4 regions of the Sphaerisporangium siamense genome follow, and region 3 is predicted to be linked to each of the others. Evidence: riboswitches for the same ligand, from Rfam matches in the RefSeq annotation. Region 3 holds a riboswitch; each other region holds the start of a gene.
The links. A riboswitch is a leader RNA that binds a small molecule or an ion and turns the genes downstream of it on or off. The one in region 3 is predicted to bind cyclic di-AMP.

Region 1: linked by a shared signal. The riboswitch ahead of BJ982_RS17740 (coiled-coil domain-containing protein) and the one ahead of BJ982_RS29200 (CHAP domain-containing protein) in region 3 are both predicted to bind cyclic di-AMP.
Region 2: linked by a shared signal. The riboswitch ahead of BJ982_RS39950 (C40 family peptidase) and the one ahead of BJ982_RS29200 (CHAP domain-containing protein) in region 3 are both predicted to bind cyclic di-AMP.
Region 4: linked by a shared signal. The riboswitch ahead of BJ982_RS40405 (hypothetical protein) and the one ahead of BJ982_RS29200 (CHAP domain-containing protein) in region 3 are both predicted to bind cyclic di-AMP.

Annotation. Positions count from the first base shown of each region.
Region 1 is NZ_JACHND010000001.1:3,879,072-3,882,686, reverse strand. Features, by position in the region: gene BJ982_RS17750 (DeoR/GlpR family DNA-binding transcription regulator) at 1-201, shown strand, start outside; gene galT (galactose-1-phosphate uridylyltransferase) at 198-1,277, shown strand; cyclic di-AMP (ydaO/yuaA leader) riboswitch at 1,345-1,481, shown strand; gene BJ982_RS17740 (coiled-coil domain-containing protein) at 1,516-2,460, shown strand; gene BJ982_RS17735 (M50 family metallopeptidase) at 2,501-3,615, opposite strand, start outside.
Region 2 is NZ_JACHND010000001.1:7,031,891-7,035,505, forward strand. Features, by position in the region: gene BJ982_RS32065 (peptidase MA family metallohydrolase) at 1-223, opposite strand, end outside; gene BJ982_RS32070 (CHAP domain-containing protein) at 511-1,383, shown strand; gene BJ982_RS39950 (C40 family peptidase) at 1,491-2,063, opposite strand; cyclic di-AMP (ydaO/yuaA leader) riboswitch at 2,146-2,306, opposite strand; gene BJ982_RS32080 (ArsR/SmtB family transcription factor) at 2,741-3,316, shown strand; gene BJ982_RS32085 (MFS transporter) at 3,313-3,615, shown strand, end outside.
Region 3 is NZ_JACHND010000001.1:6,379,221-6,382,835, forward strand. Features, by position in the region: gene BJ982_RS29195 (hypothetical protein) at 1-832, opposite strand, end outside; cyclic di-AMP (ydaO/yuaA leader) riboswitch at 1,536-1,687, shown strand; gene BJ982_RS29200 (CHAP domain-containing protein) at 1,702-2,418, shown strand; gene BJ982_RS29205 (ABC transporter substrate-binding protein) at 2,814-3,615, shown strand, end outside.
Region 4 is NZ_JACHND010000001.1:3,177,473-3,181,087, reverse strand. Features, by position in the region: gene BJ982_RS14655 (helix-turn-helix domain-containing protein) at 1-1,115, shown strand, start outside; tRNA gene BJ982_RS14650 (tRNA-Lys) at 1,168-1,241, opposite strand; gene BJ982_RS40405 (hypothetical protein) at 1,357-1,944, opposite strand; cyclic di-AMP (ydaO/yuaA leader) riboswitch at 2,292-2,422, opposite strand; gene BJ982_RS14640 (OsmC family protein) at 3,029-3,427, opposite strand; gene BJ982_RS14635 (hypothetical protein) at 3,458-3,615, opposite strand, start outside.

The DNA.
Region 1 (3,615 bases), 2.5 Mb from region 3:
GCCGCGCAGCAACTGGTCGTGCTCGCCGACCACACCAAGTGGGGCACGGTCGGCATCAGCACGATCGCCAAACTCGAGGAGGCGCACGTGCTGATCAGCGACACGGGCCTGCCCGAAGACGCGCGTCCCCTCCTCGCCGACCAGGTGGGCGCGCTGGTGCTCGCCGACCCGCGCGAGGCGGCCGAGGCGGCGGCCCAGTGAAGCGCACGGTCACCCGCCTGGCGGACGGCAGGGAGCTGATCTACTTCGACCGGCGCGCGGACGCCGACCGCTCCGCGGCCGACACCCGCGACCTGCCGCCGCGTCCCCCGGCCTCGGAGCTGCGGCACGACCCCGTCCTCGACGAGTGGGTCGCCATCGCCGGGCACCGCCAGGGCCGCACGTTCCTGCCGCCCGCCGACCAGTGCCCGCTGTGCCCGTCCGCCCCGGGCCGGGCGAGCGAGATCCCCTCCCCCGACTACGACGTCGCGGTCTTCGAGAACCGCTTCCCGTCCTTCGGCGGGCAGGCGGGCGCGTACGAGGATCCGGGCGGGCTGAGCGAGGCGCGGGCGGGCGCCGGGCGGTGCGAGGTGGTGTGCTTCACCTCCGCGCACGACTCCTCCTTCGCCGCCCTCTCCCCCGCCCAGGTCGAGCTGGTGCTCGCGGCGTGGGCCGACCGCACCACCGAGCTGTCGCGGCTGCCGGGCGTGGAGCAGGTGTTCTGCTTCGAGAACCGCGGCGCAGAGATCGGCATCACGCTCACGCACCCGCACGGGCAGATCTACGCCTACCCGTACGTGACCCCGCGGACCCGGCGCATGCTGGCCTCGGCGGCGCGCCACCGGGAGCGCACGGGCGGCGACCTGTTCGCCGACGTGCTCGCCGCCGAGCGCAAGGCAGGGGTGCGCGTGGTGGCCGAGAACGAGCACTGGACGGCGTTCGTCCCGGCCGCGGCGCGCTGGCCCTTCGAGGTGCACGTCTACCCCCACCGGCGGGTGCCGGACCTGACTGCGCTGGACGCCGGCGAGCGGGCGTCGTTCGGCCCGCTGTACACCGGAGTGCTGCGGCGGCTGGACGGCCTGTTCGGCGTGGCGATGCCGTACGTCGCCGCCTGGCACCAGGCGCCGGTGCGCCAGGGGCGCGACCTGGCCTACCTGCATCTCCAGCTCTTCAGCGTCCGCAGGGCGGCGGAGAAGCTGAAGTACCTGGCCGGCTCGGAGTCGGCGATGGGCGCGTTCGTCAACGACGTGCTCCCGGAGGAGGCCGCCCAGCTACTTCGGACATCAGGTGATTTTTAGCGACATTTCGCCCCAAAGTCCCCACTGACCATGGTCAGGTACTAACATCCATCCATCACCGGCCGAAACAGCCGGTACGCCAAATCCCAGGCGCCTCGCCCGGGAACCGGGGACCCATAGGTTCTTGGGGTGAATCCACGTCCGTGGTAGGGCTGCTCCGGCCCGAACCCGTCAGCTAACCCGGTCGGCAGATGGAGAGGAGAGGGCTCTGCCCCCGAGGAAAGGCCGCCACGCCGGCGTGGCCGCAGCCGTTCTGGCCACGTTCACCACCGCCGGGCTCCTGCTCGGCACGGCGACGGCGGGCGCCGCGCCGAAGCCGTCCGAAAAGCAGCTGAAGGCGCAACTGGAGTCGCTCGGCAAGCAGGTCGACAAGCTGATCGCGCAGTACAATGCCAAGCGCGTCGCGACGGCCGAGGCCAAGGCCGCCGAGAAGGCCGCGCGCTCGCGCCTGAAGGACTCCGAGGCGGGCCTGCGGGCCGCGCAGGCACAGGTGGGCGACCTGGCCCAGCTCCAGTACCAGGCGGGAAACCTCGGCATGGCAGGCCAGCTCCTGTCCCCCGGCTACGGCGGCGCCGCGCTGCTCACCCAGCTCCGCGACGAGCAGGAGGCGAAGATCGCCAGGTTCGTGACCGTGCGGGAGGAGCGCAAGAAGGCCTCCGACGACGCCGCCCGGCTCACCGAACGGCTCCGCGCCGACATGACCGAGGTGAAGGAGCAGCGCGAGGAGGCCGAGAAGCTGATCGACCAGATCAACGACAAGCTGGACACGCTCGTGCCGACCGCGCCCGGCAAGAGGGCCAACGGGTCGTGGGCGCCGGAGCTGCCCTCGGGAGGCGAGAACATCACCCCCCGCATGCGGCTGATCCGCGCCGAGATCAAGGACCACTTCGCCATGCGGTTCCCGATCGGCTGCTACCGCGCCGAGAACTCCGGCGAGCATCCCCTCGGCCGAGCCTGCGACTTCATGCTCAGCTCCGGCGGCGCGATGCCGTCCGCCGCCCAGGTCGCGCTGGGCGAGCAGATCGCCGCCTGGGCGATCAAGAACGGCGGCAAGCTGGGCGTCAAGTACGTGATCTACCGGCAGCGCATCTACAACATGGGCTTCCCCGGCTGGCGCGCGATGGCGAACCGCGGCGGCATCACGGCCAACCACTTCGACCACGTGCACATCTCGATGTACTAGCCCCTCGGCCGGGCCGGCGGCCTCGGCCGGGCCCGCGGGGTCAGCCGGTGAGGCGGATCGGGGCGACGATGTCGGCGTAGACCAGCAGGCCGCCGACGACGAGCAGGATCGCGACCATCGCGTAGGTCAGGGGAAGGGCCTTGGCGATGTCGACGTAGCCCGGCATCGAGCGGCGCCGCACGCGGGCGTACCCGCGCTTGAGGCCCTCCCACAGGGCGCCCGCGATCTGGCCGCCGTCCAGCGGCAGCAGCGGGATGAGGTTGAACATGCCGATCGCCAGGTTCACGCCCGCCAGGAGCTGGATGAACGCGACGATCTTGCCTTCCATGGGCAGCGCGGACGCGGCGATCTCGCCGCCGATGCGGCCCGCGCCGACGATGCTCTGCGGGCTGTCGAGCTGACGCTCCGCCCCGCCGAAGGCGGCCTGCCACACGCCGACCAGGCGCTGCGGGAACTGCGACAGCGCGTGGGCGGTGCGGGCGGTGATGTCCCACATGGCGCCGAGGGTGTACCCGAAGCCCTGCTTCTCGACCACGCTGACCGGGGTGACGCCCAGGAAGCCGACGCCCTTGTCGACCTTGCCCGGCTCCGCGACGGAGGGGCGGTCCTGGGCGATGAGGCTGGTGGTGAGCGTCATGGGGGCGCCGTCGCGGCGGATGCCGATGGTGACCGGGCCCGCGCCGTGCGACCGGATGTAGCCGGTGGCGTCGTCCCACGTGCGCACCGGCTTGCCGTCGAAGGAGACGATGGTGTCGTTGGGCCGGAGCCCGGCGAGCGCGGCGGGGGTCGGCTTGAAGGTGGAGTCGCACTTCTGGCCCTTGGACTCCTGCGCCACGGTCATGACGCACTGCGACACCTTGGCCACCGTGGGCTTGGCGACCTCGACGCCGAAGCCCATGAACACCACCGCGAACAGGGCGAACGCGAGAAGGAAGTTCATGAGCGGCCCACCGAGGAAGATGATGAACCTCTGCCACCACGGCTTGCGGTACAGCACGCGGTTCTCGTCGCCGGGGCGTACCTCCTCCAGGGACGCCTGCCTGGCGGTCTCGATGAGCCCCTGCCACGGGCCGGTGGGCAGACTGCGCAGTTTGTTCGGATCGTCGGTGGGCCGGGGAGGAAGGGGACCGATCATGCGGATGTAACCGCCGAACG
Region 2 (3,615 bases), 650 kb from region 3:
GCTCCCCCGTGACGATCCTCGCCCCCGCCCAGATCTCCGGGCGCCCGGCCACCGCGGCCCGCGCGAGGCTCTCCGGGTCGGGAGTGGCGGCGGGCGGGGCCGCGAGGACGGCCGAGGCCCCGGGCGCGGCCGGGAGGGCGCCCCAGAGCGCCGGAGCGGCCGTCGGCGCGCTCAGGGCCGCCAGCAGGCCCGCCAGTGAGGCCCCCAGCCGGACGACGCGCATGCGGGCAATCTACCGGGCGCCCCGCCCCTGAAACGCGCCCCCGAGGGCGCGGCTCCGGGACGGGGTGAGGCACGCGCGACGGCGGGAACACTCCCTGTGGGCACGTCCTCGTCCTCGGAGGCGCGATCTGACGGGCGTGCCGGGCAGTCCTGGACGGCCGGAAGCCGCCCGGGCCGGGAAGGGCCCCGGCGGATCGCCTGAGGCGTCCGGCCGTGCACGCCTGACGGCTGCGGATCATCGACCACATTCCGCGTCAGGGGGCGCGTCACGACCCGTGGAGGCCGGCCATGAGCAAGGCCAAGATCAAAACGGAGTACGAGCTCGTACAGGAGAACGTCGACCAGCCCCCGTGGGGGCCCACCGAGCCGGACGAGGAGGAGGTCCTCATCGGTCTCGGCTACCACCTCAACGAGGAGACCGGCGTCTACGAAGGCTTGCCGAGGACCATGGTCACGGAGGCCGAGAGGATGCTCCAGGAGGCCCGCATGGACCTCGGGATGAGCGGCCGTCCGAACCAGATCACCGAGGACTACGCCTCGCGCAACGGCTCGGAGTTCCTGACGGCCCACTGGTGTGACATGGCGGTCACCCACTGGGCCCGGGAGTCCGGCAACAGGAAGGCGGTGCTGCCGGAGGGCGACCGGGCGTACACCGTCTGGCACGCCGAGGACGGCCTGCGGCTCGGCCGCTGGCACACGGGCACGGTGGCCCAGATCAAGGAGCACGCCCGCCCGGGGGCGATCATGTTCGTCGACCACCAGGGATCGAACGACATCGGCGCGATCGACCACGTGGGCGTGGTGGAGGTCAACCTGGGCGACGGCCGCCTGCAGACCATCGAGGGCAACGTGAGCGACAGGTGCGTCCGCACCGTGCGCGGCGCGGCCGACATCGCCGGATTCTGGAATCCCGCCTACAACTGGACGGAGGCCATGGTGGAGAAGCTTCCGACGCTCCACGAGGGCGACCACGGCAAGCACGTGCGGACGATGCATCACCTGATGCTGGCCCGGGACACCACGGGGCTGGAGGGCCTCGGGGACGACGCCTTCACCGCGGAGCACGCGGCCGGCATCCGCCGGCTGCAGCAGGCCGCGGGCGTCGAGGTCGACGCGATCGTCGGCCCTGAGACCTGGAGCGTGCTGCTCGCGGTCCGGTAGGGCCGCCGGGCGTCGCGTGCGCCGGGAACGCGAAGGCCCCGTCCGCCCGCGAGGGGTGAGGGGGACGGGGCCTTCGGTCCGGTGCGCTCAGCGCGGGCCCGGACCGGTCACGCGCCGGGGCGGACGGCTCCGACGAAGCTGCCCTTGCGGTAGCCGTTGAGCTTGTCGATCCGCACCCGCGAGCCGCTGTTCGGGGAGTGGATCATCTTGCCGTGGCCGACGTACATGCCGACGTGGCCGAGGCCGCGGAAGAACATCAGGTCGCCCGGCTGGAGGTGCTTCCACGAGACCTTCTTGCGCACCGCGCGGTACTGCGCGCCGGTGACACGGGGCAGCTTGACCCCGGCCTTGCGCCAGGAGTACAGGACCAGACCCGAGCAGTCGAACGCGCCGGGGCCGGTGGCGCCCCAGCGGTAGGGGTCGCCGATCTGCCTCTTGGCCACGGCCACGGCGGTGCGCGCCTTGACGCGCTGCCGTGCGGCCTTGCTCAGCTTGGTCTTCTTGGTCTTCTTGGTCTTCGACGTCTTCGCGGCCGTGGAGCCCGTGGTGGTCGCCGCCGACTCGCTCTGGGTGGTCGCCGCGGGTTCCGCCGAGGCCACCGGGGGAACGACGGGAGTGACCGGCGTGGCGGCGTCCGCCGCCGGCACCTGCAGGGTCGCCAGGGCGACGGAGGCCGTCACGGTCAGGACGGCGCCGCCGAGGGAGAACCTGGCGATTCGGGGCAGGCGGGGGCTAGGGGTGGTGCTGGACAGGATCGCTCCTAGAATCTTCCACTTACGCCTACCGGGTTAGCTGACGGATTCGGGCATGGAAGCAGCCCTACGGCGCGCGGGGCGCCGATTCACCCCCGGCCTTCCGGCTGGAAGGCCAATTGGGTCCCCGGCTCCGTGCTCCTTGCCGCACGGATTCGGCAGGCCGCCGCGGTGTGGGTTCCTTGTGGGGTTCCCGGTTTCGCCGGCATGTGCCGGCGACGACGGCCGAATGGATGGGTGGTACGTCGGCCGATCTTGCGGACCGGCCCTCGTTCGCGACGGCATGGCGTTGCTCGCCGCGGCCCAGAAGCTACACAGATTGCGAAATTCCAGCAAAGGGTGGGTCAACGAAACGTAGATCATTACGACTGATCACTAACCGATAACGCCTGCATATCAATGCCCTCTGTTACCCGAATGTGATTCCTCTCACATAGCCGGAAACATGGCCCGCCCTTCGTCACATCCGTCACATCCGTCACACAAGTCTTGATCTTGGACGGGCCGGATCGGCGGTTGCGGGCCTCTCCAGAGATGTCAATATGCAAGAGTTCTTTAGCAATGTCTGTTGCGCAAGGCATGTTGCTCATGCCAGCGTGGGGCCCATGGAGAACGAGAACGTCCGGCAGATCACCGACTCGCGCGTGCTGGCCGCCCTGGCCCATCCCCTGCGGCGCCGTCTCATGGACGCGCTCAAGGTCTACGGGCCCTGCACCGCCAGCATGCTGGCCGAGCACACCGGCCAGGCCGTGGCCAACGTCAGCCACCACCTGCGGGTCCTCGCCTCGGGCGAACTGGTCGAGGAGGCCCCCGAGCTGGCCCGCGACCGGCGTGAGCGCTGGTGGCGCCTGGTGTCGGCCTCGCTCCGGTGGTCCACCCGCGACTTCGAGTCCGACCCCGCCTCCGCCGCCGTGGCCGGCGCCGCCGAATCGCTCAACCTGGACCACCACGTGGCCATCGTCCGCGCCTACTACGCCATGACCGAGGACGAGCGCGCGGCCTGGGACAACGCGCCGTTCTCCGCCGACAAGTGGCTGCGGCTGACGCCCGCCGAGCTCGCCGAGGTGAGCCGGGAGGTCGTCGCCCTGTTCGACCGCTGGGCGGCCCGTGACGTCCCCGACGACGGCGCCTCCAGGGACCCGGTGTTCCTGTTCGCCTTCGGCGTCCCGGGGCGTCCATGAGCGCCCTGGACGCGCGATCCCCGCATCCCGGGCCGCCCGGCCGCTCCCCCGCGCGCCGCGGCGTCGGGGGCCTCCTGCGCGAGCGCGACTTCCGCCTGCTGTGGATCGGCGAGACGTCCAGCGCCTTCGGCAGCTCGGTGACCAGCGTCGCGATGCCCCTGGTGGCCGTCACCGCGCTGCACGCCGACGCGCTGGCCGTGGGCGTGCTGGCCGCGGCGGCGTGGCTGCCGTGGCTGCTCATCGGCCTGCCCGCGGGCGCCTGGGTCGACCGGCTGCCCCGGCGTCCGGTCATGCTGGCC
Region 3 (3,615 bases):
GGAGGCTGAGGACGCGCTGCCCGGGACGCAGGTCCCGCAGGGTCATCTCGACGGGGACGCCGCCGTCGTACACGGTCACGCCGGGGTGGCCGCGGACGGCGGCGAGGTCGCCGGGGTCCTCGCGGCGGTGCGGATAGTAGGCGAGCGGTCCCTTCAGGGCGAAGAGCCAGGACAGGTACCGGTCGCGGTGGATCAGCCCGTTGCGCACCAGCGAGGTGCCGAGCACGACGGTCTCCTCGCGGGGGCGGGGGTGCCGGACGGCGGGCTGGGAGCGCAGCCAGGCGAAGTCGTGGGTGATCAGCTCGGCCCCGAGGCGGCGCACGGCGGCGGCCAGGTCGGCGGGGACCGGCAGCGCGGTGAAGACGGTGAGGCGCCCGGCGCGTGCGGCGGCCCGCAGGCGCAGCGCGGCGGCCAGGCCGAGGACGCGCCGCGAGGGGGTGGCCTGGACGCGGGCGCGCAGCAGGGACGTGCCGGCGCGGGAGGTGAGCTGTTCGAGGACGCGGATCGTGGCGAGGCCGTCGTCCACCAGCACGAGGCGCGACGGCAGGGCGGTGAGCGAGGTGAGCTGCACCCGGCCGGAGAAGGCGTCGCCGAGCACCCAGGCGGCGCGGCGCCCCGGGCGGGGCATACGGCCGGCGGCGGTCTCGATCGTGAGCCCCGGCGGCAGGTCGAGCGAGGTGAGCTCGGCGCGTGTGACGCGCAGGGCCGGGAGCTTGGCGCGGGTGACCACGCGCATCTCCGGTCCCGCGACTCCGGCGTGCCGCGCCTCGACCGCGCAGAGCAACTGGAGGGGTGACTCCACCCAGGCGACGGCCGACCCCTGCTCCCGCACGCGGCTTCGACCGTTCCTCTCCACGCCGGGGATTGACGCTTTCACGACGCAAGCAAGGTAGCCGCGTGACGCGACGCGTGAGGTAACAACCGATGAACACGGTCTTACGGCCGCTGGACCAGGTTTGGAGCAACGGGCGCGGGATCGTGCCCGACACGCCACCGGAGCCTCGCATGACAGGAAACGCCCTCGGCGGCCGAACCCGCCCGGCCGGTGCCGTATCCGCCCTCGGGGTCCCTCAGAAGGGGGAACCACCTCCGTTCCCGGCTTCGGGGGTGAGACGCGGGGCCGCCGGGACGCGTCCCCGCCCTTCCGTCATAGGCGACGCCGGGCCGTCCGGCAACCCCCTGCGGGGACGCCTTGACATTCCCGCCGCCATGTCGCCCGGATATCCATTTCGTGCCACCGTGTCTCCCAGGTCACATCAGCCCCAGTGCCCTCGGCGGCCGGTGCCGGGATCCGTACGATGGGCGGATCGTCGCAGGTAAAGAGCGGGTCGGGAACGGCCCACGATCACCGGCCCCGTGACGCTTGGCGTCCCCGATCCCCACTCCAGACCAGAGATTTGTCCTGTTTGCATCTGTTTGTCCGATGTATTACGGTGGGTGGACTCCAGGCGGGGGAACGTCCGGATCGGACGCCTTCTTCATGCCGTGGAGCTTGCATAGCGTGACCGGTCCTCTGGGAGATCCCTCTCCCGCCGGCGCGTGCACCGCCGAGTCCGCCCTGTGCGGAGCCGGGGACCCACTTCTCTCCCCGGGGTGAATCGGGGCGCCATTCCCACGGACGCTCCGTAGGGCGAACTTCCACGCCCGAACCCGTCAGCTAACCCGGTAGGCGGCCGTGGAAGAAGGAGTCTCCCTTTGTCCATGTCCGACAACTTCGACAAGTTCGTACATCGGCTTCAGGATGCCCCGAAGAACCACTTGAAGTCTTTCGCGCTGGCCGGCCTGGTGGCCGCCCAGCTCGTGACGGGCGCCGCCTTCGCCGCCAACGCCGACACCGGTCCCGGGGGCTCCGGAGTCGCCAAGGTCGCCGGCGCCGAGGCCGCCCGCCTGGCGGAGGGCCTCAGCGCGCCCTCCGGAGCGCGGCACGTCTCCGCGCAGCAGCTCCTGACCCTGGCCGAGAGCCAGGTCGGCATCAGCGAGAACGCCTACGGCGGTGGCACGAAGTTCCACCGCTGGTACATGGAGAGCCCGCGGGCCCGTGAGACCGTCGCCCGTGACGGCGGCGCGATCAGCGCCTACGCCAACGCGCCCTGGTGCGACATGTTCGTCTCCTGGGTCGGCGACCAGCTCGGCATGCAGGACACCATGGGCTCGGACGCCTACACCGTCGCGCACGCCAAGTGGTTCGCCCAGCAGGGCCGCTTCGGCGAGACCCCGAGGCCCGGCGCGGTCGCGTTCTTCGCCTGGAACGGCACCAAGAGCGTCGACGCGATCGAGCACGTCGGGTTCGTCATCAAGGACAACGGCGACGGCACCATCAAGACCGTCGAGGGCAACACGGGCAACGGCAAGGTCGAGGTCCGCACCCGCACGACCGGCTCGGTCGCCGGGTACGGCTACCCCAACTACGCCGCCTGAGCCCCCGGCCGCCCGCGAGGCGGCCCCCATGACCACCAGCGGCGCGCCCCGCCTCCCGCGAGCGCCCGTCCTCCCCGACCGTACGGCCCGGCGTTTCCCGCTTCGCCGGGCCGTACGGCCTTTTCTGGACACGTTATGGGAGCGCTCCCAGAACATCCCGAACAGGGCCTGGCCGGGGCGCACCGCCGGGTGACCGACGCGGCGTAACAGTTCTGTTTCAACGTATTGACGGCGGTGTCGCCGATCGGCGACTCTTCGTGGGAGCGCTCCCAACCTCGCGCACGAGACCGCTCGTGGGACCACGGACGAGGTTCCAGCCACATCGCGGGGCCCGATATCGGGGCCGGCCCTCGATGCACCTCCCACTGACGGGCAACCACCGAGAGGGGTCCGGAATGAACCACAAGGCGCGCCGCGGCGGGAAGCTCGCCGCCGCGATGACGATGGCCGCCGCGCTGGGCGTCACCGCAGCCTGCTCCTCCGGCGGCACCGCCGCCGAGGGCACCTCGTCGGCCGCACCGGCGGAGAAGATCACCCTGACGCTGCAGACCTTCGGCGGCGGCACCAACTTCGGCTACAAGGCCGCCGTCGAGAAGTGGAACGCCGAGCACCCGGACGTCCAGGTCAAGTACACCAACCTCACCGACAGCTTCGAGAACGTCTACTGGCCCCAGATGCTCCAGTGGCTCCAGTCGGGCACCGGCGCCGGCGACGTCGTGGGCATCGACGAGGGCGGCATGGGCCTGGCCAAGGCGCGCCCGCAGTTCTTCACCGACCTCGGCCAGTACGGGCTGAACTCCCGCAAGGCCGACTTCCCCGCCTGGAAGTGGGAGAACGGCCTCACCGCCGACGGCAAGCTGTTCGCCCTCGGCACCGACGTCGGCGGCATGAGCATCTGCTACCGCGCCGACCTGTTCGAGAAGGCCGGGCTGCCGGCGAACCGCGACGAGGTCTCCAAGCTGTGGAGCGGCGGCTGGGACGACTTCATCAAGGCCGGCCAGAACTTCCAGGCGAAGGTCAAGGACGCCAAGTTCGTGGACAGCGTCAACACCATCTACAACGTGGTGCTGTCGCAGGAGTCCGCCAAGAACGGCAACGTCACCTACTTCGACCGCGACCAGAAGCTCATCGCCGGCACCAACCCGGCGGTCAGGACGGCCTTCGACCTCACCCAGAAGATCAGCCAGGCCGGGCTGA
Region 4 (3,615 bases), 3.2 Mb from region 3:
CGCTGGTGGTGCTCGACCGCGACCTGAAGCTGGTGGCGTACAGCATCCATGACAACGCCACCCGCCGGGGGCGCCTCGCCAGGCTGCTGGCGGAGTCGGCCAGCCCCCTCACGGACGCCCTGGTGAAGGAGTACCAGCTGTGGGCCGCCACGCGTCCGGTGCGGTTGAAGGACGACGGGGAGAATGGGCCGCGCGTGGTTCTGCCGCTCCGGCATGAAAGGCAGTTGGTGGGTTATGTCTACCATGTCGAAGATCGGGAGCCGACGGCGGACGATCTTAGTCTGCTCGAATCCGCGGCCACCGAGATCGGAGTATTGATGGCCCTGCGGATCTCCGACCTCAGGCACCGTACGGAGCATTCCAAGCTGCTGCTTTCCGCGCTTCTCGGGGATTCGCCGGCGGGGCGGCGGCAGGCAGCGGAAACCCTGGTAAGGGAAGGGCTCATCGAGGACGTCGACCAATATTCCGTGCTCGTCTGCCAGGCCCCGGACACGCTTCCGAGATCGCTTGTCCGGCTGGCCGTGGAAGCGACTCTCGAATTCACCGCGCGGGCCACGACCGTGAAGATCGTCGGGGCCACGCTCGGGCTCGACGGGGTCGTTCTCTTTCCCCGTCCGGTCAATCGGGAAAGGCTCGACCGGGCGCTCTTCGGGCCTCGGCTGGAGGACATCGTCGCCGGGGTGGGGAGCGTGAAGCCCTCGCTGGCGGAGGCCGTCGACTCCTATCGGGAGGCGCGGCTCGCCTGCCGGGCCTCCCGGCTCGACCCGCAGCGGTACGGCAAACGGGTCTTCTGGGCGGATCTCGGGCTCGACCGGCTGCTGCTGCAGCTACCGCTGGAACGCCTGACCCCGGAGGACTTTCCGGTCGCGGTGCAGCGGCTCCTGGCATCGCCGCACGGGGTCGAGCTGGCGGGGACGCTGGAGGCGTATCTGGAGTGCGGCGGCGAGATCCAGGGCACGGCCCGCCGGCTGAGCGTCCACCGCAGCACGCTCTACTATCGGCTGGACCGCATCAGGGAGATCGTCGGCTACGACATCACCGACAGCGCGCTCCGCCTGGACCTGCACGCGGGCCTGCGGATCGCCCGCCTCGCGGGCCACTGGCCCAAGGGCTAGAGAAGACATGACAAACCCCAGCTCGAAGCACCCGAGCTGGGGTTTGTTCCTGTGCGCCGCCAGGGACTCGAACCCCGGACCCGCTGATTAAGAGTCAGCTGCTCTAACCAACTGAGCTAGCGGCGCATTCGGCTACGGCGACTTTAGCAGTCCCCGCGTGGCTCCGCACATCGGGCGGGCGGGCGTAGCCGTGCCTCACGGGGAGCCCCGCCGGCGTGGGGCTCCACGGTCTCGGGGGGCGTCAGTTGCCTTCGCCGGCGAGGGTGACGGGGGTGGGGGGCGGGGAGGCCGGCTTGGCGTCGCGGACGCCCCAGGCGCCGGTGGAGAACGGGACCGGGTAGTTCTTCTTGCCCACGCCGTCGCCCCACTTGGTGATCACGTACTCGACGTTGATGTGGCCGGCGTCGAAGCCCTTGACGGTGAGCGTGGTGTCGCTGAAGGCGCCGCCGGTCAGCTCCGCGAAGGTCTTGCCGTCGATGTCGAGCATCACGCCGTTGTTGGAGGGGATGCCCGGGCCGCGGTCGCCGATGAAGAAGGGGGCCTTCTTGCCCTTGTAGAACACGTATCCCTCGGTGCCGAGCGGCCAGCTCGGGCTGGCGAACAGGCCCTTCTGCATCGGCTTGCCGATGGCGGGGAGACCGGTGTCGCCCATGCGCCCGGAGGCGTCGTCCCAGAAGTAGGAGGCCTTGGTGGAGCCCTTGAGCAGGATGGGCTTGTCGACCTGGACGGTCGCGGCGGGCGTGGGGGTGGCGTCGTCGGCGTGGGCCGCGACGGTGGTGGCGCCGAAGGCGGTGGTGGCTGCGAGGCAGGCGCCGAGGATACAGGACATCGGTCGCCAGTTAGGGGGTACAGCGAAAGAAGTCATGGGGAGATCGGATCTTTCATCAGAAGACAAAGGCCGCACTCCGGGCCGCGCCGGGACGGGGGTGGAAAGCGCTGTCACTCAGGGGGCCGGCGGGGCAGTGCGCCCATCGCCGGGCCGGCGCGTTCCGTGTGGTGCAAGCAGGTGCAAGTAGGGCTGTGGCGTTCTCGCCACGACGTCACAGAGGGCGAGCGCGAAGGTGTCGCCCGGTGGACGGCTGCTACGAGCCGACTTGTCCGCCGCTTCTGACGGCGAAGATCCGGGGCTTATGGTAGCCCGGGGAATGGGCTCCGCGGAGTGGGGTGCTCCACTCGGTCTCCTCTCCAATCACGTCTACCGGGTTAGCTGACGGGTTCGGGCTTGGAGTAGCTCCCTACCGCTGGCGCGGATTCACCCCAAAGGACGTGGGTCCCCGGCTCCCCTCGGCCACGTACGGCCTTGGAGACTCGACGGCGGGCGGCGGCCTTCGGGCTGAAGACCAGGTCACCGCCCGTCTTGGGTTAAGACCTTACCCACTTAGTCAGGACAAAGCCAACGTTATCCCCCAAAAGTATTAGAAGATCTACCTCTTGACCACGAACTTCGCGTTTCGGGCATCCTCTGCCGGTAACCCGCACCGCCCCCGCGCCGCTCCAGGGGCGCGGGGGGTAAAGACGGTAAGTAAAGAGGAGGACGCCGTCACGTGCCCGGGATGCCGTCGCGCGAGAGGACGGCCACGTCGGGTCCACGGGGATCGGCGAGGGGGCACGGGGGCGAAAGGTGGGGACATGTGTCGGGGCCGGGCAGTCCCCCGCCTGCCCGGCCCCGATCTCAAACGGTCCGGCGCCGATGCCTTCCCCCAAACGCATCGGGCGGTCCCGCTGACGGACGCGGTCCCCCACCGCGTCCTTTCAGAAAAGATCTCGCAGGCCCCGCAGGATGCCGGTCGCATCCCTTGTGACCTGCCTTAACACTACATACCGGGGCCTGAGCTGCTCGTCATCGCAGGGTATAGATTCGGTCAGAGTCCCAGGGGTTGACCGGGTACGGATGGACCCGGAGGCGCAGGCGGCTATTCAGGCAGTTCGAGCGCGACCTCGACGCCCTCCTGGAGGGTGCGGCTCACGGTGCAGTACTTCTCGTGCACCCGCCGCGCCACCGCGCGGTACACCTCGTCGGCCTTGTCGTCGCCCTCGGGAAGCTCGACGTCGTAGGTGATGGTGATCGTGCCGAGCAGGTTGGACTCGGCCTTGTCGGCCTGGACGGTCATGGCCAGGCGCACGAGCCGATGGTCGCGCTGGGCGGTGAGGGGCTCCACCGTGACGATGTTGCAGCCGCCCACCGCGGCCAGCAGGAGCTCGACGGGGGTGAAGACCCCTTCGTCGTCGCCGCCGCCCATGGCGACCTCCGCGCCGCGGGCGTTGCGCGCCACGAAGCCGCCGTCTGTTCGCTCAACGTTCACCGATGCCATGGCAGGAGCCTAGAGCCGGCGGACGCCTGGTCAGGCGTCCGGATGCTTGGACAGGTACGCGACGTAGACGGGGCGGAGCGCCTCGCCGAGATCGCCTTCGCCGGAGGCGACCGCGTCGCTGAGCAGCGCGGACACCCGGCTGAGGTCGCTGGCGGCCTCGTCGGCGTGGCCGCTCGCCGCCTCGGCGG